One region of the Streptomyces sp. NPDC001728 genome, then DNA from elsewhere that is predicted to be linked to it. Evidence: predicted binding sites of a transcription regulator. Region 1 holds the regulator's gene; the other holds the start of a gene.
What was found. Region 1 encodes HspR, which represses chaperone genes until heat shock. Its sites were predicted from a motif close to TTGAGNNNNNNNNNCTCAA; they were not measured.
Positions count from the first base shown of each region.

Region 2: lon (endopeptidase La) is a predicted target of HspR. The motif match lies at 2,973-2,991, and genes of this name have one in related genera.

Region 1 is NZ_JBEOZK010000001.1:154,063-169,432, reverse strand. It holds gene ABT154_RS00745 (ATP-binding protein) at 1-821, shown strand, start outside; gene ABT154_RS00740 (response regulator) at 818-1,552, shown strand; gene ABT154_RS00735 (Yip1 family protein) at 1,635-2,579, opposite strand; gene ABT154_RS00730 ((Fe-S)-binding protein) at 2,762-5,044, opposite strand; gene ABT154_RS00725 (sugar transferase) at 5,162-5,677, opposite strand; gene dnaK (molecular chaperone DnaK) at 5,891-7,732, shown strand; gene grpE (nucleotide exchange factor GrpE) at 7,732-8,379, shown strand; gene dnaJ (molecular chaperone DnaJ) at 8,417-9,601, shown strand; gene ABT154_RS00705 (heat shock protein transcriptional repressor HspR) at 9,606-10,049, shown strand; gene ABT154_RS00700 (helix-turn-helix transcriptional regulator) at 10,157-11,176, opposite strand; gene ABT154_RS00695 ((2Fe-2S)-binding protein) at 11,538-11,858, shown strand; gene ABT154_RS00690 (pyridoxamine 5'-phosphate oxidase family protein) at 11,989-12,393, opposite strand; gene clpB (ATP-dependent chaperone ClpB) at 12,503-15,133, shown strand; gene ABT154_RS00680 (hypothetical protein) at 15,135-15,370, opposite strand, start outside.
Region 2 is NZ_JBEOZK010000002.1:43,448-58,817, forward strand. It holds gene ABT154_RS03105 (DUF4240 domain-containing protein) at 1-397, opposite strand, end outside; gene lon (endopeptidase La) at 539-2,950, opposite strand; gene ABT154_RS03115 (GNAT family N-acetyltransferase) at 3,081-3,728, shown strand; gene ABT154_RS03120 (hypothetical protein) at 3,873-4,400, shown strand; partial or broken gene ABT154_RS03125 (RNA polymerase sigma factor) at 4,454-5,088, shown strand; gene ABT154_RS03130 (zf-HC2 domain-containing protein) at 5,085-6,080, shown strand; gene ABT154_RS03135 (ABC transporter ATP-binding protein) at 6,077-6,874, shown strand; gene ABT154_RS03140 (hypothetical protein) at 6,871-8,196, shown strand; gene ABT154_RS03145 (hypothetical protein) at 8,235-8,849, shown strand; gene ABT154_RS03150 (spermidine synthase family protein) at 9,043-9,714, shown strand; gene ABT154_RS03155 (response regulator transcription factor) at 9,786-10,523, shown strand; gene ABT154_RS03160 (HAMP domain-containing sensor histidine kinase) at 10,592-11,644, shown strand; gene ABT154_RS03165 (multifunctional oxoglutarate decarboxylase/oxoglutarate dehydrogenase thiamine pyrophosphate-binding subunit/dihydrolipoyllysine-residue succinyltransferase subunit) at 11,914-15,370, shown strand, end outside.

The DNA.
Region 1 (15,370 bases):
AGGTGGGCGGCGACATGATCTCGACCGCCGTCGGCAACGTCCTGACCTACGTGGTGTACGCCCTGGTCGCCCGCATGTTCTTCGGGTACACCCGCCGGATCGCGCACGACGCCGACACCTCGCGCGCGCGGGCCGCGGAGCTGGCCCGGCGCGAGGAGGAGCGGCGGGCCCGGGTCATGATGCACAACGGCGTCGCCGTCATGCGCCTGCTGACCGAGCAGAGCCACGGCGCCCCGCGCAGCCGGCTCGTCGACCAGGCCGAGGTGGAGCTCCGGCGGATGCGCTCCTATCTGCGCGGCCGGGGCCCGGACGGGCGCGCGGGGGACGATGCGCGGGCGTACGACGACGGCGCGGGCGACGAGGCGCGGGCGTACGACGACGGCGCGGGCCCGTCGGCGGGGCTCGTCGCCCTGGTCGAGCGGTCGTGCGACCGCTTCGCCGACCTGGGGGTCGTCGCGCTGCTCGACCTCGGCGCCGACCTGCGGATCCCCGCCGCGCAGGCCGAGGCCCTGGAGCGCGCCCTCGACAGCCTGCTGCTGAACGTCCGTACGCACGCCCGCGCGCACGAGGTGGTGGTGCACCTCGACGGCGGCGAGGGCTGGACGCTGAGCGTGCACGACGACGGCGTCGGGTTCGACCCGGCGTCGGTGACCGCCGGGGTCGGGCTGCGCGAGGTCGTCGTCGGCGAGCTGCGCAGGCGGGGCCTGGGCGTGGCGATCGAGTCCGCCGTGGGGGAGGGGACGACCGTGACGGTCCGGTCCCGGGCGGGGACGGAGACCGGTCCACCGGCCGAACGCGACGCCCTCGCGGACGCGTCATGAGGCCCACGGTGGCGGTCGTCGACGACGCCTCGCTGATCCGCGAGTCGATCGGTCTGCTGATGCCCGGCCTCGACGTGGTCGCGGCGACCGCGAACGTGGAGGAGCTGGTGCGCCGGGGCCCGGCCGTGGACGTCGTCCTGCTCGACCTGCACCTGGCCAACCTGGAACAGCAGCCCGACGTCCGCCAGGGCATCGCCGCCGTCCGCGCGCTGACCCGCCGGGGCTACCGCGTCTGCGTCTACAGCCAGGAGGAGCGACGTTTCGTGCTCGCCGCGTGCCTCGCGGCGGGCGCGAGCGGCATCGTGTCCAAGGCCCTGCCGTGCGATCGGGCGGAGCGGCTCTTCCACGAGGTCGCCACCGGAGGCACCGTGGTGCCGCAGCCGGTCGTCGGGATACTCGAAGTGCTCGTCCGGCGCGACTGCATCACCCTGCTGAGCGAGCGCCAGCGCCAGATCCTGCACGGCCGGGCCCGGGGGCTGAGCTACGCCCAGGTCGCGAAGCGGCTGTTCGTGAGCGAGTCGACGCTGCGCGGCTACTGGTACGACCTGACCAGGTCGCTCTCGGACTCGCTGAGCGGTCTCACCCCCGGCGAGATCGAGCGGGCCCTCGGTCTCGCGCCGGGCGACCTCCTGGAGTTCTGGGAGGACCGCCCGGCGGACCGGACGGCGGGCGGCCCGGCGGGCGGCCCGGCGGACCGGACGGCGTGGTGGCGCATCGGCCGTCCGCGCTGAGCGGCCGGGCAGCGGAAAGGCCCCCACCGTGTACCGGCGGGGGCCTTGTCGTACGTCGTGACGCGGTCACGGTGCCGCGTCGCTACAGGGTGCCCAGCTTGATCAGGCTCAGCAGCGCCACCAGCTGGATCGCCGACGCGCCCAGCGCCTTCGGCCACGGCAGGTCGTGGGAGCGGCTGACCATCACGGTGAAGAGTGCGCCGGCCGCCAGCCAGGTCAGCCAGCCGAGGACCTGGACCAGGCCGTTCTCGCCGCCGAGGAAGAGCGCGAAGACCAGCCGGGGCGTGTCCGTCAGCGACATGATCAGCATCGAGAGGCCCACGGTCGGCTGCCAGGCCCCGTCGCCGCCCAGCTGGCGCGCGACGGTGTGGGTGACCGCGCCCAGGATGAGCCCACCGACGACGAAGCCCACGGCCGTCATCAGCACGTACGGGATCGCCGTCGACAGGGTCGCGTTGATCACCTCTTCGCGGGCCTTGTCGAAGCCGAAGATCGCGAGGAGCCCGTAGAGGAAGGTGACGATCAGCGCCGGGCCCCAGACGGCGTGGTCCCGCATCCGCAGGAAGGTATCCGCCGGGCGCAGCACGATGCCGCTCAGCAGCGCCTTCCAGGGGAGCCGGGGGCCCATGGGTACGGGGGCGGGCGGCGGCCCGGCCTGGCCGTAGGGGTCGTCGACGCTGAACATCTGGGTGTGGCCCGGGTTGTTCGCCGTGGACGCGTGCGGGTGCTGCGGCTGCCCGTAGGGGTCGCCGAAGTACTCGGGCTCGCCGTAGGGCTGCTGTCCGCCTTGCTGCCCGCCGTACTGCTGTCCGCCCTGCTGCCCGCCGTACTGCTGGCCACCTTGCTGCCCGCCGTACTGCTGCCCGTCCTGTTGCCCGTACGGAGCAGGGCCCCGGTTCGGGCCCTGCTGGGGCCACTGCTGCTGCGGGTGCGGCGGCGGGGCCGCGTTGTACCCGTACGGCGCCTGCTGCGGTTGTTGTTGCGGGGGGCGGTTGTCCCGGCCGCGTCCGTTCCTGAATCCAGCCACGTCGTCGAACGTACCTGCTTCCGCCGTGCGAGCGCTCCCCGGACCGGGCCTTGCCACTGAGCTGTGACATCCCCTAAGGGACGTCCTGGAGGGGTTTCGGGGGGTGGGCCGGGGGAGTACGGAGAAGGGCCGCCCCGCGACGCACGCGGGGCGGCCCTTCTCGGCCGAGGCTCGGCTCGGGCTCAGACGGCCGGTTCCGGCTCCGAGGGCTCCCGCTCCGGCTCCGGGTCGACCGGGGTCTTCACCGAGTCCAGGAGCAGCTGGGCCACGTCCACGACGGTGATGGACTCCTTGGCCTTGCCCTCGTTCTTCTTGCCGTTGACCGAGTCGGTCAGCATGACCAGGCAGAACGGGCAGGCGGTGGAGACGATGTCCGGGTTGAGGGACAGGGCCTCGTCGACGCGCTCGTTGTTGATGCGCTTGCCGATCCGCTCCTCCATCCACATCCGGGCACCACCGGCGCCGCAGCAGAAGCCGCGCTCCTTGTGGCGGTGCATCTCCTGCTGGCGCAGGCCGGGGACGGCGGACATGATCTCGCGCGGAGGCGTGTACACCTTGTTGTGACGGCCCAGGTAGCAGGGGTCGTGGTAGGTGATCAGGCCGTCGACCGGGGTCACCGGGACCAGCTTGCCCTCGTCGATGAGGTGCTGGAGCAGCTGGGTGTGGTGGATGACCTCGAACTCGCCGCCGAGCTGCGGGTACTCGTTGGCGATGGTGTTGAAGCAGTGCGGGCAGGTCGCGACGATCTTCTTGGCCGACTTCGGCTTCTTCGTCGACTCGTCCTCGTCGTCCTCGCCGAACGCCATGTTCAGCATCGCGACGTTCTCCGCGCCCAGCTGCTGGAACAGCGGCTCGTTGCCCAGACGGCGCGGGGAGTCACCCGTGCACTTCTCCTCGCCGCCCATGATCGCGAACTTGACGCCCGCCATGTGCAGCAGCTCCGCGAAGGCCTTGGTGGTCTTCTTGGCGCGGTCCTCCAGGGCGCCGGCGCAGCCGACCCAGTAGAGGTAGTCGACCTCGGTGAGGTCCTCGACGTCCTTGCCGACGATCGGGACCTCGAAGTCGACCTCCTTGGTCCACTCGACGCGCTGCTTCTTCGCCAGGCCCCAGGGGTTGCCCTTCTTCTCCAGGTTCTTGAGCATCGTGCCCGCCTCGGACGGGAACGCGCTCTCGATCATCACCTGGTAGCGGCGCATGTCGACGATGTGGTCGATGTGCTCGATGTCGACCGGGCACTGCTCGACGCAGGCGCCGCACGTGGTGCAGGACCACAGGACGTCGGGGTCGATGACGCCGTTCTCCTCGGCGGTGCCGATGAGGGGGCGCTCGGCCTCGGCGATCGCCGACGCGGGGACGTCCTTGAGCTGCTCCTCGGTCGCCTTCTCGTTGCCCGACCCCGCGCCACCAGGCGCTGATGGATCCAGCTTGCCGCCGCCCGCGAGCAGGTACGGCGCCTTGGCGTGCGCGTGGTCGCGCAGCGACATGATGAGGAGCTTGGGGGAGAGGGGCTTGCCGGTGTTCCAGGCGGGGCACTGCGACTGGCAGCGGCCGCACTCGGTGCAGGTGGAGAAGTCGAGGATGCCCTTCCAGGAGAACTGCTCGACCTGGGAGACACCGAAGACGGCGTCCTCGGCCGGGTCCTCCCAGTCGATCTCCTGGCCGCCCGTGGACATCGGCTGGAGCGCGCCGAGGGCGGTGGAGCCGTCGGCGTTGCGCTTGAACCAGATGTTCGGGAAGCCGAGGAAGCGGTGCCAGGCGACGCCCATGTTGGTGTTGAGCGAGACGACGATCATCCAGGTGAAGGACGTGACGATCTTGAGGCACGCGAAGCCGTAGGTGAGGTACTGGATCGTGCTCAGGTCCAGACCGTCGAGCAGCGCGATCAGCGGGTACGAGGCGAAGAAGCCCGGCTCCCAGCCGGTCACGTGGTGCTGGACGCCTTCGAGGGCGCGGAGCGTCATGATGCAGACGCCGACGATCAGGATGACGGCCTCGACGAAGTAGGCCTGGCCGGTCTTGGATCCCGTGAAGCGGGACTTGCGGCCGGCCTTGGTCGGCCTGCTGAGCTGCCGGATCACGATGAGGGTCACGATGCCGAGGACCGTCATCAGACCGAGGAACTCGGTGAAGATCTCGTACGGCAGCCAGTCGCCGATGATCGGGATCAGCCAGTCGGCCTGGAAGAGCTGGCCGAAGGCGTTGACGATCGTCAGGAGCAGCGAGAAGAAGCCCACCGCCACGAACCAGTGCGCGAAGCCGACGATGCCCCAGCGGTTCATCCGGGTGTGGCCGAGGAATTCCTTGACCAGCGTGAGGGTGCGCTGCTTGGGGTCTCCGGTGCGTGTGCCGGCGGGTACCGGCTGACCGAGCCGCACGAAGCGGTAGATCTGCACGGTGGCGCGGCCGAACAGCGCGACGGCCACCACCGTGATGGCGATCGACACGATGATCGCGGCGAGTTGCATGACGGGCTCCTCGGGCGGGCCTACTAAGCGGTAACTTATTGAGTTCCCGCTGAGATTACCCGGTCACGGCGCCGCGCTGTAGCGGCGCTCGCGGTGATATGTGTCGCTCAGGCAGACCTATCCGCGCGACACGGGCGAAACCGTCCGTGTGACCCGGGGAAACCTTGCCGCGCGACGCCTGCGGACTGCTGGAAGCGTACGCGCCAGGATCGTCAGATCCATCCCCAGCCAGTGGTGGTCCACGTAGTGGAGGTCGAGCAGCTCACGCTCCTCCCACGGCAGGTCCGAGCGACCGCTGATCTGCCAGGGGCCGGTCAGCCCCGGGCGTACGGAGAGCCGGCGGCGGCCCTCGCCCGCGCACTCGCGGTGGCCCGGGGTCAGCGGACACGGTCCGACCAGCGACATCCGGCCCACGATCACGTGCAGCAGCAGGGGCAGCGCGGCCAGCGGGCCCCTGGTGCGGAAGGTCAGCATGGTGAAGGGCCGGCCGTCGAGACCCGCCACGGTGCGGCGGCGCAGCACCGCGCCGCCGCCGCCGAGGGTGACGGACAGGGCGGTGCCGGCGATCAGCGGCGAGAGGGCGAGGAGCAGGAGCATCCCGCCCGCCAGGTCGAACGCGCGCTTCGCCGTCATGCGGTCACACCCTCCGGCGGGAATCCTGGGATATGTCCGGACTCTCTCATGCGAACCCGGGCGAATGGGGGAGGACGCGCGCTGCGAGTGGTCCTGTGAGCGTCCTTACGGGTGAAGAGTTGAGTCGACCCGACTCAGGTCTGTTGACGTACTCCGGTCGGTCATGCATCCTTGAGTCAGATCCACTCAAGTACGTCAGCTGGAGGAATCGAAATGGCACGTGCGGTCGGCATCGACCTGGGCACGACTAACTCCGTCGTCAGCGTTCTCGAAGGCGGCGAGCCCACCGTCATCACCAACGCAGAGGGCGCCAGGACCACGCCGTCCGTCGTCGCCTTCGCGAAGAACGGCGAGGTGCTCGTCGGCGAGGTGGCCAAGCGTCAGGCCGTCACCAACGTCGACAGGACCATCCGGTCGGTCAAGCGCCACATGGGCACCGACTGGAAGATCGAGATCGACGGCAAGAACTTCAACCCGCAGCAGATGAGCGCCTTCATCCTGCAGAAGCTGAAGCGCGACGCCGAGGCCTACCTGGGCGAGAAGGTCGTCGACGCGGTCATCACCGTGCCGGCGTACTTCAACGACTCCGAGCGCCAGGCCACCAAGGAGGCCGGTGAGATCGCGGGCCTCAACGTCCTGCGCATCGTCAACGAGCCGACCGCCGCGGCCCTCGCGTACGGCCTCGACAAGGACGACCAGACGATCCTCGTCTTCGACCTCGGTGGCGGCACCTTCGACGTGTCCCTCCTGGAGATCGGCGACGGCGTCGTCGAGGTGAAGGCCACCAACGGTGACAACCACCTCGGTGGTGACGACTGGGACCAGCGCGTCGTCGACTACCTGGTGACGCAGTTCCAGAACGGCCACGGCGTCGACCTGGCCAAGGACAAGATGGCTCTCCAGCGTCTCCGCGAGGCCGCGGAGAAGGCGAAGATCGAGCTGTCGTCCTCGACCGAGACGTCGATCAACCTGCCCTACATCACGGCTTCCGCCGAGGGCCCGCTGCACCTGGACGAGAAGCTCACGCGCGCCCAGTTCCAGCAGCTGACCTCGGACCTGCTCGACCGCTGCAAGGTGCCGTTCCACAACGTCATCAAGGACGCGGGCATCAACCTCTCCGAGATCGACCACGTCGTTCTCGTCGGTGGTTCGACCCGTATGCCGGCCGTCGCCGAGCTCGTCAAGGAGCTGACCGGCGGTCAGGACGCCAACAAGGGCGTCAACCCGGACGAGGTCGTCGCCATCGGCGCCGCGCTCCAGGCCGGTGTCCTCAAGGGTGAGGTCAAGGACGTCCTGCTCCTCGACGTGACCCCGCTGTCCCTCGGCATCGAGACCAAGGGAGGGATCATGACCAAGCTCATCGAGCGCAACACCACGATCCCGACCAAGCGGTCCGAGATCTTCACGACGGCCGAGGACAACCAGCCGTCCGTCCAGATCCAGGTCTACCAGGGCGAGCGCGAGATCGCGGCGTACAACAAGAAGCTCGGCATGTTCGAGCTGACCGGTCTGCCGCCGGCCCCGCGCGGGGTCCCGCAGATCGAGGTCGCCTTCGACATCGACGCCAACGGCATCATGCACGTGACCGCGAAGGACCTGGGCACGGGCAAGGAGCAGAAGATGACCGTCACCGGCGGCTCCTCGCTGCCGAAGGACGAGGTCGACCGGATGCGCCAGGAGGCCGAGCAGTACGCGGACGAGGACCACCGTCGCCGCGAGGCCGCCGAGTCCCGCAACCAGGGCGAGCAGCTCGTCTATCAGACGGAGAAGTTCCTCAAGGACAACGAGGACAAGGTCCCCGGTGACGTCAAGGCCGAGGTCGAGACGGCGCTCGTCGAGCTGAAGGAGAAGCTCAAGGGCGAGGACACCGCGGAGATCCGTACGGCCACCGAGAAGGTCGCGGCCGTCTCCCAGAAGCTCGGCCAGGCGATGTACGCCGACGCCCAGGGCGCCCAGGCCGCCGGCGGCGACGCGGGCCAGCAGGCCCCGGCCGACGACGACGTCGTCGACGCCGAGATCGTCGACGAGGACAAGCCGAAGGGTGGCGCTGCCTGATGTCGAAGGAGACCCCGGGCTTCGAGGAGAAGCCCGACGTCCCCGCCGACGGCACGCCCGAGGAGACCGAGGCCGCTGCCTCCGCCGACAAGGCGGAGGGGGCGGCCCCGGCCGGGGACGCTACCGACGTAGCCCTCCTGGCGCAGCTGGACCAGGCCCGTACCGCGCTCGACGAGCGCACCGCGGACCTCCAGCGGCTCCAGGCCGAGTACCAGAACTACCGCCGCCGCGTGGAGCGGGACCGGGTCACGGTCAAGGAGATCGCCGTCGCGAGCCTCCTGAGCGAGCTGCTGCCCGTGCTCGACGACATCGGCAGGGCCCGGGACCACGGTGAGCTCGTGGGCGGGTTCAAGTCGGTCGCCGAATCGACGGAGACCGTCGTCGCCAAGATGGGCCTCCAGCAGTTCGGCAAGGAGGGCGAGCCCTTCGACCCGACGATCCACGAGGCCCTGATGCACTCGTACGCGCCGGACGTCACCGAGACGACGTGCGTGGCGATCCTGCAGCCGGGGTACCGGATCGGCGAGCGGACCATCCGGCCCGCCCGTGTGGCCGTCGCCGAGCCCCAGCCGGGCGCGGCTCCGGCCAAGGCGGAGGAGTCGGTGGACGCCGACAAGTCCGACAAGTCCGAGAAGGACAGCGAGTAACAGCGATCACCGGAGCAGTCCGGAAGGAGGGACGTCGATGAGCACGAAGGACTTCGTCGAGAAGGACTACTACAAGGTTCTCGGCGTCCCCAAGGACGCCACCGAGGCCGAGATCAAGAAGGCGTACCGGAAGCTCGCCCGCGAGAACCACCCGGACGCCAACAAGAACGACACCAAGGCCGAGGAGCGCTTCAAGGAGATCTCCGAGGCCAACGACATCCTCGGCGACCCCAAGAAGCGCAAGGAGTACGACGAGGCCCGCGCCCTCTTCGGGAACGGGGGCTTCAGGCCGCCGGGAGGACCCGGCGGCGGCTCGTTCAACTTCGACCTGGGCGACCTCTTCGGAGGCGCCCAGGGCGGCCCCGGCGGCGGCGGTGGCTTCGGCGGCGGTGGCGGCATCGGGGACGTATTCGGCGGCCTGTTCAACCGCGGCTCCGGCGGGGGCACCCGTACCCAGCCGCGGCGCGGCCAGGACATCGAGTCCGAGGTGACGCTCAGCTTCACCGAGGCCATCGAGGGCGCGACCGTACCGCTGCGGATGTCCAGCCAGCAGCCGTGCACGGCGTGTTCGGGGACCGGCGACAAGAACGGCACCCCCCGGGTGTGCCCGACCTGTGTCGGCACCGGGCAGGTCTCGCGCGGCAGCGGCGGCGGCTTCTCGCTGACCGACCCGTGCGTGGACTGCAAGGGCCGCGGTCTGATCGCGGAGAACCCCTGCGAGGTCTGCAAGGGCAGCGGCCGGGCCAAGTCCTCCCGGACCATGCAGGTCCGCATCCCGGCGGGCGTCAGCGACAACCAGAAGATCCGGCTGCGGGGCAAGGGAGCGCCGGGCGAGCGCGGCGGGCAGAACGGCGACCTGTACGTCGTCGTGCACGTCGACACCCACCCGGTCTTCGGCCGCAAGGACGACAACCTCACCGTCACCGTGCCGGTCTCCTTCACGGAGGCGGCGCTCGGCGGCGAGGTGAAGGTGCCGACCCTCGGCGGCCCCGCGGTCACCCTCAAGCTGCCCGCGGGCACTCCGAACGGCCGGACCATGCGTGCCCGGGGCAAGGGCGCGGTCCGCAAGGACGGCACCCGCGGCGACCTCCTCGTGACGGTCGAGGTCGCGGTGCCGAAGGAGCTGGACGACAAGGCACGCGATGCCCTGGAGACCTACCGCGAGGCGACCGCCTCGGAGGACCCCCGGGCGGAGCTGTTCCAGGCCGCGAAGGGAGCGTGACCCGGTGGACGGGCGCCGACGCAATCCGTACGAACTGACCGACGAGTCGCCGGTGTACGTCATCTCGGTGGCGGCCCAGCTCTCCGGTCTGCACCCGCAGACCCTGCGGCAGTACGACCGTCTCGGTCTGGTCTCCCCGGACCGTACGGCCGGCCGCGGCCGGCGCTACTCGGCCCGTGACATCGAGCTGCTCCGCCAGGTGCAGCAGCTGTCGCAGGACGAGGGCATCAACCTGGCCGGGATCAAGCGGATCATCGAACTGGAGAACCAGGTCGCCGCCCTGCAGAGCCGGATCGCGGAGCTGTCGGCGGCCGTCGACGGCGCGGCGGCGGCGATGCGGCAGCGCGAGGCCCAGGTGCACGCCTCCTACCGGCGCGATCTGGTGCCGTATCAGGACGTGCAGCAGGCGAGCGCACTGGTGGTCTGGCGCCCCAAGCGCGGCGAGTAGGACGACGGTCACGAGGCCCCCTCCACGGGTGTGGAGGGGGCCTCGTGCGTTGCCGTGGGCCGGGGCCGGGGCCGGGGCCGGATGCCGGGTGCCGGATGGCTCCCCGCTCAGACGTCCTTCTGGTCCGGCGCCCGGTCGAGGATGCCCGACTGGGCGATGAGGTAGCCGAGCTGGGCGCGGCTGCCGCTGCCGAGGGTGGCGGCGAGTTTGGCGATGTGGGCGCGGCAGGTGCGGACGTTCATGCCGAGGCGGCGGGCGATGGCCTCGTCGACATGGCCCTCGACGAGCAGTTTGGCGATGGAGCGCTGGACGCCGCCGATGCCGTCCACGGAGGGGCTGTAGGGGATCTCCTCCTCCCAGGGCACGCCGTGCAGCCAGAACTGGTCGAAGACGCCGACGAGGTACTGGACGAGGCCCTCGTGGCGCAGTTCCAGGGCGACCTGGCGGTCGCTGCGCGCGGGCACGAAGGCGACCTTGCGGTCGACGATGATCAGCCGGTCGACGATCTCTTCCAGGGTGCGCAGTTCGAGCCCGTAGGGGGCGACGCGTTCGACGTAGGCGAGGGTGGCGGGGTGGTGTCGGGCCGTGTGCTGGTAGAGCGTGCGCATCCGGACGCCCCGGTCCAGGAGCGGTTCCATGCGGCGCAGTGCGGCTTCCAGTGTCTCGGGGCGGCGGCCGCTGCCGGGCTGGATGGTGAGGAGTTCGACCGTGCACTCGTTGATGACCCGGTCGAGGGTGGCGTTGATGACGCTGAGGCCTTCGAGAACCGTGATGGCCTGGGCGCCGGAAGGATCCTGCGTGTGGATCGCCATGAACGGCTCGAACGCGTCGGCCAGGGCGATGGCGTGCTGCCGGCGGACCTGTATCTCCTGCTCGATGGGATGCACGAGCTGGTTCAGTGCGATCGAGGGCGGCACGGGGTGCAGCCACTCGCCGTCGTCCGGGTCCGGGTGGAGGAGGGACAGTTCCTTGAGGCAGGGGGCCGCTTCGGCGTCCGCCCGGGCTATGCGGCCGGTGCGGAGCGCACTCGCATAGAGCTCCTTGCCCACGTCGCATAGTTCACCGTGACTGTGCTTATGACCGGACTCGTCGCATTCTCGCCTCATTTGCACCCCCCTCAGGGTCATGAATTACAGGAACATGATGCCCGGGTTGGCTGGTGGAAAGGGTCGGGAGTGAGCCATCGTCTTACTCGCGGGGGGGAGGTAGTGATCAAAAGAGGTGGAGATCGGCCATGACCAGGATGGTTCGTGCACTTAGCGCCATAGCCGTTGCGGCGGCTGCTCTCGGCGCACTCGCCGTCGGCGAGCCCTCGTGGGAGAGCACCCCGGCGCATTCCGTGGCAGGGCCGGGCGAGCCCTCGTGGGAGAGTATTCCGTCCCACGACGTGTGGGCGGGACCGACGGAGCCCTCGTGGGAGGTCGCTCCGAGGGACGGCAACACGCCCGACGAGCCCTCCTGGGAGATCGCTCCCAGGGGTGCGGGCGCGTGACCGTGCCGCCGGACGACCCCAGGTTCCGCCGGGAGATGGCTTCGGCCTACCGGTCCGGGTGGCACTTCGTCGACCTCGCCACGGCCATCCCCCACCGTGGTGACGCGTTGCGGGTGACGCTCTTCGGAGAGCCGATCCTGGTGGCACGGGAGCAGGACGAGGACGTCCGCGCGTACCGCTGCCTCCGCCGCCCGCGCGGCGCCCCACAACCGATCCGCTGTGCCATCCGGTACGGCATGATCTTCGTCAACCTCGACCAGCGGGACCACCAGCTGATCGAACCAGAGACCATCACCGCCACCCCCCGCAGTGCCTGAGCGATTCCCCCGTCGTTGTAGATCGCTCCGGCACTTCCCCCACACAGCGGCGCCATCGCGGACCTGAAACGCGATGGCGCCGCTGTGCTTTTCCCTGTCCCGGACCGGGCGGGCTGCCGTCCGCCCGCCGTCAGGCGCGGCCCATCGCCCGGGTGAGGGCGATCTCGATGACCACCCGGTCCGGGTTCGGGGCCGGCGTGCGCCCGTAGCGCTCCGCGTAGCGCGCCACCGCGTCCGCGACGGTCTCCGCCTCCGTGCGGACGTGCGCGACGCCCTCCAGGGTGGCCCAGCGCCCCTTGTCGACCTGGCAGACCGCGACCCGCGCGCCGTCCGCGCCCGCCGCGAGCACGTTGGCGACCTTCCGGCTGTTCTTGTTGGTGATGACCCGCGCGTACCCCTGCTCGGGGTCGTAGGTGACGCCCACCGCCACGACGTGGGGGGTGCCGTCCGGGCGCGGGGTGGTCAGGGTGCACATGTGGTACTCGCGCCAGAAGCTGAGGTACGAGTCGGAGGGGTTCCTCGGGTCTGTGGCCATGCCCGGAAACTACACTCCCGATACCTTGAGCGGATGGGACTCAACTTTGTGTACCCTGGAGGGGTCATAAAGGGAGAGGACCCACGAGACCCCAGGAGGAGTACCGCACGTGGACGCCGAACTGACCAACCGGAGCCGGGACGCGATCAACGCGGCGAGCAGCCGCGCCGTGTCCGAGGGGCACGCCGACCTGACCCCCGCCCATCTTCTGCTGGCACTCCTGACGGGTCAGGAAAACGAGAACATCACCGACCTGATCGCCGCCGTCGAGGCCGATCAGGCGGTCGTGCGCGCCGGCGCGGAGCGGCTGCTCGCCGCCCTGCCGAGCGTCACGGGGTCCACGGTCGCGCCGCCGCAGCCGAGCCGCGACTTCCTCGCGGTCATCGCCGAGGCCGACAAGCAGGCCAAGGAGCTGGGTGACGACTTCCTGTCCACCGAGCACCTGCTGATCGCGATCGCCGCCAAGGGCGGTCCGGCCGGTGAGATCCTCGACCGGCAGGGCGCGAGCGCTTCCAAGCTGCTCGACGCGTTCGAGAAGAGCAGGGGAGGACGCCGGGTGACCACACCCGACCCGGAGGGGCAGTACAAGGCGCTGGAGAAGTTCGGAACGGACTTCACGGCCGCCGCGCGCGAGGGCAAGCTCGACCCGGTCATCGGCCGGGACCACGAGATCCGCCGCGTCGTGCAGGTGCTGTCCCGCCGCACCAAGAACAACCCGGTCCTCATCGGTGAGCCCGGCGTCGGCAAGACCGCCGTCGTCGAGGGCCTCGCCCAGCGGATCGTGAAGGGCGACGTGCCCGAGTCGCTCAGGAACAAGCGGCTGGTCTCGCTCGACCTGGGCGCGATGGTCGCGGGAGCCAAGTACCGCGGCGAGTTCGAGGAGCGGCTGAAGACCGTCCTCTCCGAGATCAAGGCCAGCGACGGCCAGATCATCACCTTCATCGACGAGCTGCACACGGTCGTCGGCGCGGGCGCCGGAGGAGACTCCGCCATGGACGCGGGCAACATGCTCAAGCCCATGCTGGCCCGCGGCGAGCTGAGGATGGTCGGCGCGACCACCCTCGACGAGTACCGCGAGCGGATCGAGAAGGACCCCGCCCTGGAGCGCCGCTTCCAGCAGGTCCTGGTCGCCGAGCCGACCGTCGAGGACACCATCGCCATCCTCCGCGGCCTCAAGGGCCGCTACGAGGCCCACCACAAGGTGCAGATCAACGACTCCGCGCTGGTGGCCGCCGCGACCCTCTCCGACCGGTACATCACCTCCCGCTTCCTCCCCGACAAGGCCATCGACCTCGTCGACGAGGCCGCCTCCCGGCTCCGGATGGAGATCGACTCGTCCCCGGTCGAGATCGACGAGCTCCAGCGCTCGGTGGACCGGCTCCGCATGGAGGAGCTGGCCCTGAAGAACGAGACGGACGCGGGGAGCAGGCAGCGCCTGGAGAAGCTGCGGCGCGACCTCGCGGACCGCGAGGAGGAGCTGCGCGGCCTGACCGCCCGCTGGGAGAAGGAGAAGCAGTCCCTCAACCGGGTCGGTGAGCTCAAGGAGCGCCTCGACGAGGCCCGGGGCCGCGCCGAGCGTGCCCAGCGCGACGGCGACTTCGACACCGCGTCCAAGCTGCTCTACGGCGAGATCCCGGCGCTGGAGCGGGAGCTGGAGGAGGCGAGCGAGGCCGAGGCCCAGCAGGAGAGCTCCAAGGACACGATGGTCAAGGAGGAGGTCGGCCCCGACGACATCGCGGACGTGGTCGGCGCCTGGACCGGCATCCCCGCCGGCCGCCTCCTGGAGGGCGAGACGCAGAAGCTGCTCCGGATGGAGGACGAGCTCGGCAGGCGGCTGATCGGCCAGTCCGAGGCCGTCCAGGCGGTCTCCGACGCCGTGCGCCGCACCCGCGCGGGCATCGCCGACCCCGACCGGCCCACCGGCTCCTTCCTCTTCCTCGGCCCGACCGGCGTCGGCAAGACGGAGCTGGCGAAGGCGCTCGCGGACTTCCTCTTCGACGACGAGCGGGCCATGGTCCGCATCGACATGTCGGAGTACGGCGAGAAGCACAGCGTCGCCCGGCTGGTCGGCGCGCCCCCCGGCTACGTCGGGTACGAGGAGGGCGGCCAGCTCACGGAGGCGGTCCGCCGCCGCCCGTACAGCGTGGTCCTGCTCGACGAGGTGGAGAAGGCGCACCCGGAGGTCTTCGACGTCCTGCTCCAGGTCCTGGACGACGGCCGGCTCACCGACGGGCAGGGCCGGACGGTGGACTTCCGCAACACCATCCTGATCCTGACCTCGAACCTGGGCAGCCAATTCTTGAGTGGACACAGCCTCGTCGATCCCCCGACCCCCGAGGACGTCAAGAAGCAGCAGGTCCTGGACGTGGTCCGGGCCAGCTTCAAGCCGGAGTTCCTCAACCGGCTCGACGACCTGGTGGTCTTCTCCGCCCTCGACCGGGCCGAGCTGGGCCGGATCGCACGGCTCCAGATCGACCGGCTCGCGAAGCGGCTCGCCGAGCGGCGGCTCACCCTGGACGTCACCCCGGAGGCCCTGGAGTGGCTGGCCGAGGAGGGCAACGACCCGGCGTACGGCGCCCGGCCGCTGCGCCGTCTGATCCAGACGGCGATCGGGGACCGGCTCGCCAAGGAGATCCTGGCGGGCGAGGTCGCCGACGGCGACACGGTCCGGGTGGACCGCTTCGAGGACGGCCTGAGCGTCGGGGCGCAGAGCGACGCCCTGTCCGGGAAGGCCTCCTGACTCAGGTGTCGAAGGCCTCCACACGTACGAGGGCGGTGCCGCCGTCCTCGTACGTGACCCGGAGGTTCACGTACAGCGTCTCGTCGAACGACACGTCCACGCAGCGGTCCGCCTCGCAGGAGTACGGCGGCTCGCCCGTCGGGTAGGTCGCGTCCAGCCACCCCCCGAGCTCGGAGCGCGGCATCCGGAACTCGGCCTCGGCCCGGGTGTCCTGCCAGTGGGCCGCCGTGCAGCGGG
Region 2 (15,370 bases), on a different contig from region 1:
GCGCGACATAGTCGAGCTCCTCCCACTCGGGCCACTCGTCGTCGTCCCAGTCGTCATGGGGCCGCCCCACCAGGAGCCGTATCCCCGGCACGTCCGCCAGCGCGTCGGGGTCGGCGACGACCGACTCGTACACCTTGCGTCCCTGTCCCACCAGCCAGAGCGTGAAGTAGTGGAAGCCGTCGTCCGTGCAGTCGCCGCCCTCGATCCGGTTCGCAGCCCTCCACAGGTCCTTCCGGTCGGCGGTCTCGCACGCCCGCTCCAGCCGCACCTGGAACTCCACGCTCTCGGCGGCGGGACGCCGGAGCAGCTGTCCGCGCAGCCACTCCAGCCGCTCGTCCCGGTCACCGGGGCGGCGGCTCAACTCGTCGATGAGAGCCCAGAAGGCGTCTTCGTTCATGCGTACGAGCATGACAGCCCCAACTGACATCCGGGTCACGATTTACTCCCGGGTACGGCGGAGCGTGATGCCCCCGAAGGACACCCGGGGTACGGCGGAGCGGGGTGCCCGTCGAGGACACCCCGCTCCGCCGCGCGAACGTCAGGCCGCCACGCCCACCGGCACCGCCGCCGGCGCCAGCGCGATCTCCAGGACCTGGCGGACGTCGGTCACCGGGTGGACCTCCAGCTTCTCCAGGATCTCGGCCGGGACGTCGTCCAGGTCGGCCTCGTTCCGCTTGGGGATCACGACCGTCGTGATGCCCGCCCGGTGCGCGGCCAGGAGCTTCTGCTTCACGCCGCCGATCGGGAGGACCCGGCCGGTGAGGGAGACCTCGCCGGTCATGGCCACGTCCGTACGGACCAGCCGGCCGCTCAGCAGGGAGGCCAGCGCCGTCGTCATGGTGACGCCCGCGCTCGGACCGTCCTTGGGGACGGCGCCCGCCGGGAAGTGGATGTGCACGCCGCGGTCCTTCAGACCGGTGACGGGCAGCTCCAGTTCCGCGCCGTGCGAGCGGAGGAAGGAGAGCGCGATCTGCGCCGACTCCTTCATCACGTCGCCCAGCTGGCCCGTGAGGGTCAGCCCGGCCGCGCCGGTCTCCGGGTCGGCGAGGGAGGCCTCGACGAAGAGCACGTCACCGCCGGCGCCGGTCACCGCGAGTCCGGTGGCGACACCCGGCACGGCCGTACGGCGCTCCGCCGGGTCCTGCGCGGACTCGGGGACGTGGTGCGGCCGGCCGATGAGGTCCCGCAGGTCGTCCGGGCCGACCGCGAACGGCAGTTCGCGGTCGCCCAGCTCGTGCTGTGCGGCGATCTTGCGGAGCAGCCGGGAGACGGCCCGCTCCAGGGTGCGGACGCCCGCCTCGCGGGTGTACTCGCCGGCCAGCCTGCGCAGGCTCGCGTCCTCGAGGACGACCTCGCCGGGCTCCAGGCCCGCGCGCTCCAGCTGCCGGGGCAGCAGGTGGTCGCGGGCGATGACGACCTTCTCGTCCTCGGTGTAGCCGTCGAGCCTGACCAGCTCCATGCGGTCGAGCAGGGCCTCGGGGATGGCTTCCAGGACGTTGGCCGTGGCCAGGAAGACGACGTCGGAGAGGTCGAGTTCGACCTCCAGGTAGTGGTCGCGGAAGGTGTGGTTCTGCGCCGGGTCGAGGACTTCGAGGAGGGCGGCGGCGGGGTCGCCGCGGAAGTCGGAGCCGACCTTGTCGATCTCGTCGAGCAGCACCACCGGGTTCATGGACCCGGCCTCCTTGACGGCCCGGACGATCCGGCCGGGCAGGGCGCCCACGTACGTACGCCGGTGGCCGCGGATCTCGGCCTCGTCCCGTACGCCACCGAGGGCGACCCGGACGAACTCGCGTCCCATCGCGTGCGCGACGGACTCGCCGAGGGAGGTCTTGCCGACGCCGGGCGGGCCGACGAGGGCCAGCACGGCTCCGCCGCGGCGCCCGCCGACGACGCCGAGGCCGCGCTCGGAGCGCCGCTTGCGCACCGCCAGGTACTCGGTGATGCGCTCCTTCACGTCGTCCAGGCCCGCGTGCTCGGCGTCGAGCACGGCACGGGCGCCCCGGATGTCGTAGCGGTCCTCGGTCCGCTCGTTCCAGGGCAGTTCGAGAACGGTGTCCAGCCAGGTGCGGATCCAGGAGCCCTCGGGGGACTGGTCGCTGGACCGCTCCAGCTTCTCGACCTCCTTGAGGGCGGCCTCGCGGACCTTCTCGGGCAGGTCGGCGGCCTCCACGCGGGCGCGGTAGTCGTCGGACTCGTCCCCCTCGGCCTCGCCGTTGAGGTCGCGGAGTTCCTTGCGGACGGCTTCGAGCTGACGGCGGAGCAGGAACTCGCGCTGCTGCTTGTCGACGCCCTCCTGGACGTCCTTGGCGATGGTCTCGGCGACGTCCTGCTCGGCGAGGTGCTCGCGGAGCTGGGCGGTGGCGAGCCTGAGGCGGGCGACCGGGTCGGCGGTCTCCAGGATGGCGACCTTCTGCTCGACGGTGAGGAAGGGCGAGTACCCGGAGTTGTCGGCGAGGGCGCCGACGCCCTCGATCTGCTGGACGCGGTCGACGACCTGCCAGGCACCGCGCTTCTTGAGCCAGCTGGTGGCCAGCGCCTTGTACTCCTTGACCAGATCGGTGACCTGGCCGGGCAGCGGGTCGGGCAGGGTCTCCTCGACGGTGCTGCCCTCCACCCACAGGGCGGCGCCGGGTCCGGTCGTACCGGCGCCGATGCGGACGCGGCCGACGCCGCGGATCAGGGCCCCGGGGTCGCCGTCGGACAGCCGTCCGACCTGCTCGACGGTGCCCAGGACGCCGGTCCCGGCGTAGGTCCCGTCGACGCGGGGCACCAGCAGCACCCTGGGCTTGCCCGCGCCGGGCCGCGCGGCGGCCTGGGCCGCCTCGACGGCGGCGCGCACGTCGTTGTCGGACAGGTCGAGCGGCACCACCATTCCGGGCAGCACGACCTCGTCGTCGAGCGGCAGCACAGGCAGAGTGAGCGGCACGGACGGCTTGGCGTCAGAAGCCATGATCTCCCCTTCGGCAGTCAAGTTGAGCTATGTGGACTCAATGCATGTGAGCCAAGGAATGTTCCCGGACGCCTGTTCGCCCTGAGCGATCAGCCCCCTACGCAGGGCCTCCCGTCGATGTAATGCCTGCATGGATATCTCGTCTATTACATCGGCCTGGGTGGCGGGCTGGGCCGTCTCCCGGGGGACCCCGGCCCCCGTCGCCGAGCACTGGGGCCACCGGATCGACGTGGGCCTGCCCCGGCACGTCGTACGCCATGTCCTGCCCGCCCCCGACGCGGCCTCCGTCGGCGCGCTCTGCGCGCGGCTCACCGCCCCGTACAGCTGGCTCAAGATCATGGCGGGGCCCGAGGACGCGGGCGCGTGGATCACCGAGGGCTGGACCGTCCCCGCCGACCCGGGTTTCATGATGGTCAAGCCGCTGGACCCGGCCGCCAGGCCCGCGCCGCCCGAGGGGTACGCGCGGACCACCGAGCTGCGCGAAGGCGTCATCCGGGTCCGGATCCTCGCCCCCGACGGAACGCTCGCCGCGCGCGGCCAGATCGCCCCGACCGGCTCCACCGCCGTCGCCGACCAGGTCGAGACCGACCCCGCCCACCGGCGGCGCGGCCTGGGCGCCAACGTCATGCGCACCCTGGAGGCCGCCGCCGCCCAGACGGGCGCGCAGACCGGGGTACTCGCCGCGACCACGGACGGCCTCGCGCTGTACGACTCCCTCGACTGGCGCTACCGGGGGCCGGTGACGGGGATCGTGCGGCCGGAGCCGACGGAGGCCTGACAGTCCGGACGGAGCCGACGGAGGGCCGGCGGTCCGGACGGCGGGCCGAGTCCCGAGCCGCCGCGGCCGGGCGACCTTCACCGTCCGGGCGGAATCCCGGCCGTCCGGCTGCGCGCGGTGCCCCCGTGCGGGCATGCTCGGAGCATGGTGCGAGGCGTACGGAAGACCTGGTGCGGGAGCCTGCTGCTGATCGGGGCCCTGGCCGGCGGTGCGAGCGGCTGCGGGCCCGGGATCACCCCCGCGCCCGGCGGGCCGCCGTCCTCGGTGAGCGGACCGGCCGTGCCGAGCGTCACCACCGGCCCCGGCACCCCGGCGGCCGACCCCCAGCCGGGTGAGGTCCTCGTCGAGGTGGCCGTCAGCGGCGGCTTCGCCGGCGTCGACAACCGTCTCGTCGTCCACTACGACGGCACCTGGACCAGCCGCTCCGGCGCCGAGCCGCCCCGCACCGGGCACCAGACCCCCGCCGAGGCCGCCGAGCTCCGGGCCGCCCTGGAGGACCCCGCCTACGCGCAGGTCCCCGAGCGCCCGACCGGCCGCCCGATCGCCGACGGCTTCCAGTACTCCGTGACGTACCGCGGCCGCGTCGTCGTCGCGGGCGACGGCGAACGCCCACCCGCCCTCCAGCGGGTCTTCGCCGCCCTCCCCGACGGCGGCCCGCCCACGAGTCCCTGACGTCGCGGCCCGCGCGGTGAACCGAACCGGGGCACGCGCGCGATAGAGAGGGCGTGAGACTGTTGCGCCCCGCAGGGGGAGGCCCCTCCGGGGGCGACGGGAAGGACGACGCGGCGCTGCTGCGCGCGGTCGCCCGGGGGGACACCGAGGCGCTCGCCGTGCTGTACGACCGGCACGCAGGCTGGCTGCACGCGCGCCTCGCCCGGCGCTGCCCCGACGAGGAGACCGTGCGGGAGGTCCTCCAGGACACCTTCGTCACGGTCTGGCGCTCGGCCGGCGGACACCGGGGCCGGGGCGAGGCCGGTGGCTGGCTGTGGGTCATCGCCGCCCGGCGGCTCGTCGACGCCCAGCGGGCCGGGGCCCGCGCCGAACGGGCCGTGGAACGGGCCGCCGCGCACGCCGCCGCACCCACGGAGCCGCCCGCCGCCGCGCCGTCCGCCGAGGACCGGGTGCTCGCGGGTCTGGAGTACGGGGAGGTCGGCGCCGCGCTCGACCGCATCTCGCCCGAACTCGCCGAGGTCCTGCGGGCGACCGTCGTCGACGGCCTGACGACCCGCGAGACCGCCCGGCTCCTCGGCATACCCGAGGGCACCGTCAAGACGCCGCCCTCCGCGCCCGCCGCGAACTGCGCGCCGCGCTCGGGGCGGCCCGGCCCGGCGGCCCGAACGCCCTGGGAGGCACCGCATGACGACACCACGGCCGCCCCGCCCGCGGCTCCCCCGGTTCGCCGGATCACGCTTCTCGGGATCATCCCGCTCCGGATCGCGCTCCGCCGGATCGTCCTCCCCGCTCGCCCGGCCGTCCGGTCACCCGCCGTCTGCCTGGCACGTCAGCGACGCCCTCGCCCTCCGGTACGCCGAGGGCTCGGCCGCCGAGACCGACGCCTGGTCCCTGGAGAAGCACGTCGAGTCCTGCACGTCCTGTGCGGGCCGCGTCTCGGAGACCGTCCGGGCCGGCGTGGCGGGCCCCGCCCTGGCGGCCGTACGCCACGAGCTCCTGACCTCCCTCGGCCACCGGCCCGCCCCTGCGACCGCCGCCACCCCCCACAGCCGCCTCGGGCGCCGGGCCCGGCTCTGGTACGCCGTCGGGCCCGCGCTCCGCGGGTCCTGGGTGGTGGCCGTACTCCTCGTCGTCGGCGGCGCCTTCGGGCTCGCCCACGGCGCCGGGGTCCAGGGCGCGCGGGGCCTGCTGCTCGCCGTCTCCCCCGTCCTGCCGCTCGCCGGGGTCGCCGTCTCGTACGGGCGGCACGCCGACCCCCTGCACGAGATCACCGCCGCCACCCCGTCCGGCGGACTGCGGCTGCTGCTCACCCGGGCAGCCGCCGTCCTCGGCGTGTGCGTACCGCTGCTGACCGCCGGCGGGGCGCTGCTGCCGTCGGCGGCCGGGATCCCCGGGGCCGCCGCCTGGCTGCTGCCGGGGCTCGCGCTGACCCTGGCCACGCTCGCCCTCGGCTCGTTCGTCGGCTGCCAGGCCGCCGCCGCGACGCTCGGCGGCGGCTGGCTGCTCGCCGTCACGGGCCCGCTCCTCGGCCCGCCGGACACCCCGGGCGCGGGAGCCGCCGCGCTCGCACCCTACTTCTCCGGCCCCGCCGCGCAAGGCGCCTGGGCCGCCGCCGCACTCGTCTGCGCCGCCCTGCTCGCACTGCGGCGCCGTTCCTTCGACCACCTGGAGTCCCGGTGAACACGCTGCCCACCGTCGCGGTGCGCGGACTGACCGTCCGCCACCGGCGTACCATCGCGCTCGACCGGCTCGATCTGTCCCTCGGCCCCGGCGTGCACGGCCTGCTCGGCCCGAACGGGGCCGGGAAGACCTCCCTCGTCCGAGTCCTCGCGACCGTCGCCGCACCCGCCTCCGGCGGGGTCGAACTGCTCGGCGCGGACGCCACGAGCCACCGCGAACGGACCGGCATACGGCGCCGTCTCGGCTATCTGCCGCAGGAGTTCGGGTACTACCCGGCCTTCACGGTGCGGGAGTTCGTCGCCTACGTAGCCTGGCTGAAAGAGGTACCCGCGGACCGGGTCCCGGCGGCGGTGGAACGCGCGGTGGAGCGGGTCGGGCTCGGGGACCGGATCGACGCGCGGATGAAGACGCTGTCCGGCGGCATGCTCCGGCGGGCCGGCATCGCCCAGGCCATCGTGAACGAACCGGAGCTGCTGCTGCTCGACGAGCCGACGGCCGGTCTCGACCCGGAGCAGCGGGTCGACTTCCGGGCGCTGCTGCGGGAGCTGGGCGGGACGGCGACGGTGGTGGTCTCGACGCACCTGGTCGAGGACGTGGCCGCGGCCTGCACCGGGGTCGCCCTGATCGAGGCGGGGCGGCTCGCCTTCCAGGGCACGACGGCCGAGCTCACGGCACTCGGCGGGGAGCCGGCCGGGGCGGGCGACTCCACCACGCACGCCGTGGAGCGCGGCTACACGGCCGCGCTGCGCGCCCACCGCAGCGGTGCGGGCCCGGAGCGGGAGGCACTGCGATGACCGCCACCCTCACCCCTTCCCGCACGGAGCCACGCGCGCGCGTACGGGCGGTCTCCCCGCTCCGGGCCGAACTGCGGCGCGGGCTCGGGCCCTGGACCGGGGCCGCCGTCGTCCTCACCGTGCTGGTGACGATGTACGGCAAGGCGCCCGGCTGGCAGGGCCGCTGGGCCGACGCCACGAACATGCTGCACGTCACCGCCGGGCTGCTCGCCGGGCCGCTCGCCCTCGCGGCCGGCTGCTGGCAGGGCGGCCGGGAGCGCAGGCGCGGGACGGCGGAGCTCTGGGAGTCCGTCCCCCGCCCGCCCCTGCGCCGGCTGCTCGTCGCGGTCGCCCCGGCCGCGCTCTGGCCGGCCGCCGCCGTGCTCCTCGCCGACGCCGTCTGTCTCCTCGCCACCTGGCCGTACGTCTCCGGGGGCCGCCCGTACGTCGAGCTGCTCGCCGCCGACGTGGTCGCCGTCGCCGCCCTCGGCGCGCTCGGCCATGTCGTGGGGCGGGTGGTCCCCTGGCGGCTCACGGCACCGCTCCTCGGGATCGTCGGGTACGTCGGGCTCGCCGTCGGCGCGTACGCCGTGGGCCCCGCGCGCTGGCTCTCCCCGGGGGCCGAGCACCAGTTCTTCTGGGACCGTCCGGTGTGGTGGTTCGGCCCGGTGTCGGCGGCGTGGACGGCGGGGCTCGCGCTCACCGCGCTCCTCGCGTACGGGCTGCGCCGGGGCCGGGGCCGGGCGCTCGCCCTGGTTCCGCTGGCCGTGGCGGTCGCCGCCGCCGCCCTCGTCCTGCGGCTGCCGCCGGACGAGGGCCCCTGGCGCCATGACCCGGCCCTGGCCCGGCGGGTCTGCGACGACGGCACCCCGCAGGTGTGTCTGACGGCCGTCGACGCGGAGCTGCTGCCCGAGGTGTCGGCGGCGCTCGCCCCGCTGAACGCCCGGCTCAAGGGGGTGCCCGGTGCCCCGGTCCGCTGGATCGGCGGCCCGTTCGGGCCCGGCCGCCCCGGCGACATGGAGCTGCCCAACGCGGCGCAGGACGCGGTGCGCGGCCGGCTTCCGCACCCCGATCTGTTTCTGAACTCGGCCGTGACCTGGCTGTTCTCGGACACGTGCGCGCCGGGCGACTTCACCGGGGCGGACGCGGAGCGGGCGAGCGAGGTGCACCTCGCCGTCACCGAGTGGCTGGCCCCGACACCGGACGACTACGGACCCGACACGACCGCAGCCCGGCCGTACGTGGAGCGGCTCCGCGCCAAGTCCCCCGCCGCCCAGCGCGACTATCTGGCCCGCTACCTCGCGGCGGACACCTGCCATCCGGACGAGGTGCCGATCCCGTGAGCCACCCCCGAACCGGCCCCGCAGGGCCGGCCAGGCCCATGAGGCTCGGCCCGCCGGCGCTCTACCTCCGCTCCCGGGCCCTGCCCGGCGCGCTCGCCGCTCTCGTCGGTGTCGCCGTGGCCGCCGCCTGGGTGGCCCGGTGGCTCGAATCGCTCCCCGGTCTCGACCACACCGCCCGGCTGCCGGTCGTGGTCTTCGGCCCGCTGGTCGCGGCGGCGGCGGTCGGCACCAGCCTGTACGCGCCCAGCGACGAGCTGGACCGCACGGCGGTACGCGCGTGGTGGCCGCTCCGGCTGGCCCACGTCCTCGCGCCGACGGCCCTCGCCGCGGCGCTGTTCGCCCTGGCGCTGCCGGGCCACCCGGAGGCGTTCGGCGCGCCCGCCGCGGTTCGGGACACACTGGGGCTCGTGGGGATGGCGGCGGGCTCCGCCACCGTCGTCGGCGCCCGGCTGAGCTGGCTGCCGCCCGCCTTCTTCGTGGGTGCGGTCCATCTGGCGGCCCCGGCCCGGCCGGGCGGTGCGGCGCAGTGGTGGGCCTGGGTGATGCAGCCGGGTCCGCAGGCCGGGGCGTGGACGGTGGCGGCCGGGGCGTTCGTGGCCGGAACGGGTCTGTACGCGTGGCGGGGCGCGCGGCGGACGGCTACGGAGGCGTAGACCGGTGGCCGCCGGCGGTCCGTAGGCCATGACCCGCAGTCCGTAGCCCGAACCCCGTGACCCGTGACCCTGCGGAGTCGAACGGGTGTCCGGACCCCATCTCCCCTCCCCCGCAAAGGGTTTGTCCCGCTCGTCCCCACCCCGTAAGGATGGGCCGGGACCGACTGCCGAGACGAGAGCGGAGCGACCGCCGATGTCAGGACCCGTGACCCTCGACCGCCGTGAAGGACCGTACGGAGAGGTCGTGCTGCGCCGCCGTGACGCGCACTTCGAGATCATCGCCAACGGGACCTTCCTGATGGACACCTCCGACGGGCGTTCGGAACGGCTGCTGATCGACGCGGCGCAGGCAGCGCTGCCGCAGGAGGAGCGTGCCGGCGCCTCGCTCCTGGTGGGCGGGCTCGGCGTCGGGTTCTCGCTCGCCCATGCCGCCGCCGACCCCCGCTGGGGCCGGATCACGGTGGTCGAGCGGGAGGAGGCGATCATCGACTGGCACCGGCGGGGGCCGCTGGCCGCGATCTCCGGGGCCGCGCTCGCCGATTCCCGGACCGTGATCCTGCACACGGACCTGGTGGCCCACCTCCGGACCTCGTCCGACCGCTACGACGCCCTCTGCCTGGACATCGACAACGGGCCCGACTGGACGGTCACCGAGGACAACGAATCCCTGTACGCGGCCGAGGGGTTGGCGGCCTGCGCGGCGCGGCTGAAGCCCGGGGGCGTGCTCGCCGTGTGGTCGGCACGGCCCTCCGACGATTTCGAAGGGTCCTTGCGGAATGCCGGATTCAGCGGGGTACGGACGGAAGAGATCCCCGTTGCCCGGGGCGTCCCCGACGTGGTCCATCTCGCGGTCCGTCCCGGATAACTCCTGGATAGCCGGGACGCCACCGGTACCTCTAGGCTGCTGAGCCGACATCGGCGACGCGAGGCGGGGCAATGGAGCAGACACACACCACTCACCACGGTGCGGCGGCCACTCCGGGGGCCCAGCGGCGCGTCCTGGTGGTCGAGGACGACGTGACGATCGTGGAGGCGATCTCGGCGAGACTGCGCGCCGAGGGCTTCCTCGTGCAGACCGCGACGGACGGCCCGGCGGCCGTGGACGCGGCCGAGGCCTGGCAGCCGGACCTGATGGTCCTGGACGTGATGCTGCCCGGCTTCGACGGTCTCGAGGTGTGCCGGCGGGTCCAGGCCCAGCGGCCCGTACCGGTCCTCATGCTGACCGCCCGCGACGACGAGACCGACATGCTGGTCGGTCTCGGGGTCGGCGCGGACGACTACATGACCAAGCCGTTCTCGATGCGCGAGCTGGCCGCCCGGGTGCACGTCCTGCTGCGCCGGGTGGAGCGGGCCGCGCTGGCCGCGGTGACCCCGCGCAGCGGCATCCTGCGGCTGGGCGAGCTGGAGATCGACCACGCGCAGCGCCGGGTCCGGGTGCGTGCCGAGGACGTCCACCTGACGCCGACCGAGTTCGACCTGCTGGTCTGCCTGGCGAGCACCCCCCGCGCGGTCCTCTCCCGCGAGCAGCTGCTCGCCGAGGTGTGGGACTGGGCGGACGCCTCGGGGACCCGGACCGTGGACAGCCACATCAAGGCGCTGCGCCGGAAGATCGGGGCCGAACGGATCCGTACGGTGCACGGGGTCGGCTACGCGCTGGAGACTCCGGCGCCGTGAACCCGCGGGGGCCCGGCGGGCCGCGGGAGCAGCGGGGCCCGGACGGCGGTGCGCGCCGGCCGCGCCGGATCGTGATCTCGATCAAGACCAAGCTCGGCGCGCTGGTCGTCGGGGCGGTCCTGCTGACCTCCGGTCTGGCCCTGGTGGCGATCCGGACGTCCACCGAGTTCCGGTACATCACGATCTTCGCGATGATCGCGACCCTGCTGATCACCCAGTTCGTGGCGCAGTCCCTGACGGCGCCGCTCGACGAGATGACCACCGTGGCCGGGACGATCTCGCGCGGCGACTTCTCCCGCCGGGTGCGGGGTGCGGACCGGCGGGACGAGCTGGGCGACCTCGCGTCGACGATCAACCGCATGGCGGACGACCTGGAGGCCGTGGACCGGCACCGCAAGGAGCTGGTGGCCAATGTGTCGCACGAGCTGCGGACCCCGATCGCCGCGCTCAGGGCCGTACTGGAGAACGTCGTGGACGGGGTGTCCGAGGCGGACCCGGAGACGATGCGGTCGGCGCTGAAGCAGACCGAGCGGCTGGGGCGGCTCGTGGAGACGCTGCTCGACCTGTCACGTCTTGACAACGGTGTCGTGGCGCTGAAGGTGCGCCGTTTCGAGGTCTGGCCCTACCTCTCGGGGGTGCTGCGGGAGGCGAACCTCGCCGCGTCGCAGCGCGGCCTCTCGTCCAGCTCGGGCCTGCACAACCGCACGGACGTCCATCTGCACCTGGACGTGTCGCCGCCCGAGCTGGTGGCGCACGCGGACGTGGAGCGGCTGCACCAGGTGATGGCGAACCTGATCGACAACGCGGTGAAGCACTCGCCGCCGCACGGCCGGGTCACGGTCAGGGCCCGGCGCGGCCCCTGTCCGGACTCGCTGGAGCTGGAGGTCGAGGACGAGGGTCCCGGCATTCCGGAGTCGGAGCGGCACAAGGTCTTCGAGCGGTTCAACCGGGGTTCGGCGCCGCGCCGGCACGGGCCGGGGAGCGACGGCGGCACGGGCCTGGGGCTGGCGATCGCGCGCTGGGCGGTGGATCTGCACGGCGGCGGGATCGGAGTGGCCGAATCGTCACGTGGCTGCCGGATCAGAGTCACTCTTCCGGGCAGCCTTCCGCCGCGAGATTGACGTAGGGTTCGAACCGGAAGCGCTCGTTCTGCGTGTAGATATGCGGGACCTGTTCAGGGGTGCGGTCGAAGGGGGCCGTGCTCGCTGTTTTCCGTACCCTCACACCTGGCGAACCACGCTTGTTTCCCGCCATTCACGGCTCCGAAACACCGCGTCAAGTGTGACTTGCGCGACGTTGGAGCGCCCGGCCTGCACCTCTCGGCCGGACAGGCGTAGCCTTTATTTCCGCTGTCCATCACCTTGTGAAGCGGAAGAGGGCGGTTGCCGCCGTGTCGTCTCAGTCCCCCAGTACCCCGAGCTCCCCGACCGACCAAGACGGGCAGGGCCAGAACCCTGCGACCGCCTTCGGTGCCAATGAGTGGCTCGTCGACGAGATCTACCAGCAGTACCTCCAGGACCCGAATTCGGTCGATCGTGCCTGGTGGGACTTCTTCGCCGACTACAAGCCGGGAGCGTCGGAGACCCCGGCCGCCCCGGCCGCCACCACCACTCAGAGCGCGTCCGCCGCGCCGCAGACGGGCCCCGCACAGGCCGCGCCTGCCGCTCCCGCGGCCGTTCCGGCCCCGGCGCCCGCCCCGGTCGCCGCCCCGGCTCCCGTGAAGCCCGCAGCGGCTCCCGCGGCTCCGGTCGCCGCGAAGCCCGCCGCCGCCGCTCCGGCCGCCGTGAAGGCGGCTCCGGCCAAGCCTGCCGCCGCCCCGGCGGCCGAGGCCCCGGCCGGCCCCGAGCTGATCACGCTGCGCGGCCCCGCCGCCGCGGTCGCGAAGAACATGAACGCCTCCCTGGAGGTGCCGACGGCCACGTCCGTCCGCGCCGTGCCGGTGAAGCTGCTCTTCGACAACCGGATCGTGATCAACAACCACCTGAAGCGTGCCAGGGGCGGGAAGATCTCCTTCACGCACCTCATCGGCTACGCGATGGTGCAGGCGATCAAGGCCATGCCGTCGATGAACTACTCCTTCGCGGAGAAGGACGGCAAGCCGACCCTGGTCAAGCCGGAGCACGTGAACTTCGGTCTCGCGATCGACCTGGTGAAGCCCAACGGCGACCGCCAGCTCGTCGTCGCGGGCATCAAGAAGGCCGAGACGCTCAACTTCTTCGAGTTCTGGCAGGCGTACGAGGACATCGTGAAGCGGGCCCGCGTGGGCAAGCTGACGATGGACGACTTCTCCGGCGTCACCGTCTCCCTGACCAACCCCGGCGGCCTCGGCACCGTGCACTCCGTGCCGCGTCTGATGCCCGGACAGTCGGTCATCATGGGCGTCGGCTCGATGGACTACCCGGCCGAGTTCCAGGGCACCTCCCAGGACACCCTGAACAAGCTGGGCATCTCGAAGGTCATGACGCTGACCTCGACGTACGACCACCGGGTCATCCAGGGCGCCGCCTCCGGCGAGTTCCTGCGCGTCGTCGCCAACTTCCTGCTCGGCGAGCAGGGCTTCTACGACGACATCTTCAAGGCCCTGCGCATCCCCTACGAGCCGGTCCGCTGGTTCAAGGACATCGACGCCTCGCACGACGACGACGTCACCAAGGCCGCGCGCGTCTTCGAGCTCATCCACTCCTACCGGGTCCGCGGCCACGTCATGGCCGACACCGACCCGCTGGAGTACAAGCAGCGCAAGCACCCCGACCTGGACATCACCGAGCACGGCCTCACCCTGTGGGACCTGGAGCGTGAGTTCGCGGTCGGCGGCTTCGCCGGCAAGTCGATGATGAAGCTCCGCGACATCCTCGGTGTGCTGCGCGACTCGTACTGCCGCACCACCGGCGTCGAGTTCATGCACATCCAGGACCCGAAGCAGCGCAAGTGGATCCAGGACCGCGTCGAGCGCCCGCACTCCCGCGTGGAGCGCGAGGAGCAGCTGCGGATCCTGCGCAGGCTGAACGCGGCGGAGGCCTTCGAGACCTTCCTGCAGACGAAGTACGTCGGCCAGAAGCGCTTCTCCCTGGAGGGCGGCGAGTCCGTCATCCCGCTGCTCGACGCGGTCATCGACTCGGCCGCCGAGTCGCGCCTCGACGAGGTCGTCATCGGCATGGCCCACCGCGGCCGGCTGAACGTCCTGGCGAACATCGTGGGCAAGTCGTACGCGCAGATCTTCCGCGAGTTCGAGGGCAACCTCGACCCGAAGTCGATGCACGGCTCCGGCGACGTCAAGTACCACCTGGGCGCCCAGGGCACCTTCACGGGCCTCGACGGCGAGGAGATCAAGGTCTCCCTGGCCGCCAACCCCTCCCACCTGGAGGCGGTCGACCCGGTCCTGGAAGGCATCGTCCGCGCCAAGCAGGACGTCATCAACAAGGGCGGCACGGACTTCACCGTCCTGCCCGTCGCCCTGCACGGTGACGCGGCCTTCGCCGGCCAGGGTGTCGTCGCCGAGACGCTGAACATGTCGCAGCTGCGCGGCTACCGCACCGGCGGCACGGTCCACATCGTCATCAACAACCAGGTCGGCTTCACCGCCGCCCCGGAGTCCTCGCGTTCCTCGATGTACGCGACCGACGTGGCCCGCATGATCGAGGCGCCGATCTTCCACGTGAACGGCGACGACCCGGAGGCCGTGGTCCGCGTCGCGCGGCTCGCCTTCGAGTTCCGCCAGACGTTCAACAAGGACGTCGTGATCGACCTCATCTGCTACCGCCGCCGCGGTCACAACGAGGGCGACAACCCCTCGTTCACCAACCCGCAGATGTACAACCTGATCGACAAGAAGCGTTCGGTGCGCAAGCTGTACACCGAGTCGCTCATCGGTCGCGGCGACATCACCCTCGAAGAGGCGGAGCAGTCGCTCCAGGACTTCCAGGGCCAGCTGGAGAAGGTGTTCGCGGAGGTCCGTGAGGCCACCACCGCCCCGGCGGCGACGACCGTGCCGGACGCCAAGGCCGCCTTCCCGGTCACCGTCACCACCGCGGTCTCCCAGGAGGTCGTGAAGCGGATCGCCGAGACGCAGGTCACCATCCCGGAGCGGATCACGGTCCACCCGCGTCTGATGCCCCAGATGCAGCGCCGTGCCGCCTCCATCGACGACGGCACCATCGACTGGGGCTTCGGCGAGACCCTCGCCATCGGCTCCCTGCTGATGGAGGGCACCCCGGTCCGGCTCTCCGGCCAGGACACCCGCCGCGGCACCTTCGGTCAGCGCCACGCGGTCCTGGTGGACCAGGAGACCGGCGAGGACTTCACCCCGCTGCTCTACCTGACCGACGAGCAGGCCCACTACAACGTCTACGACTCGCTGCTCAGCGAGTACGCGGCGATGGGCTTCGAGTACGGCTACTCGCTGGCCCGCCCCGAGGCCCTGGTCGTCTGGGAGGCCCAGTTCGGTGACTTCGTCAACGGCGCGCAGACCGTCGTCGACGAGTTCATCTCCTCGGCCGAGCAGAAGTGGGGCCAGACCTCCGGCGTCACGCTGCTCCTGCCGCACGGCTACGAGGGCCAGGGCCCGGACCACTCGTCCGCTCGCCCGGAGCGCTTCCTCCAGATGTGCGCGCAGGACAACATGACGATCGCGATGCCGACGCTGCCGTCGAACTACTTCCACCTGCTGCGCTGGCAGGTCCACAACCCGCACCACAAGCCGCTCATCGTCTTCACCCCGAAGTCGATGCTGCGTCTCAAGGCCGCGGCGTCCAAGGTGGAGGAGTTCACCACCGGCGGCTTCCGCCCGGTGATCGGCGACTCGACGGCGAACCCGGCCGACGTCCGCAAGGTCGTCTTCTGCGCCGGCA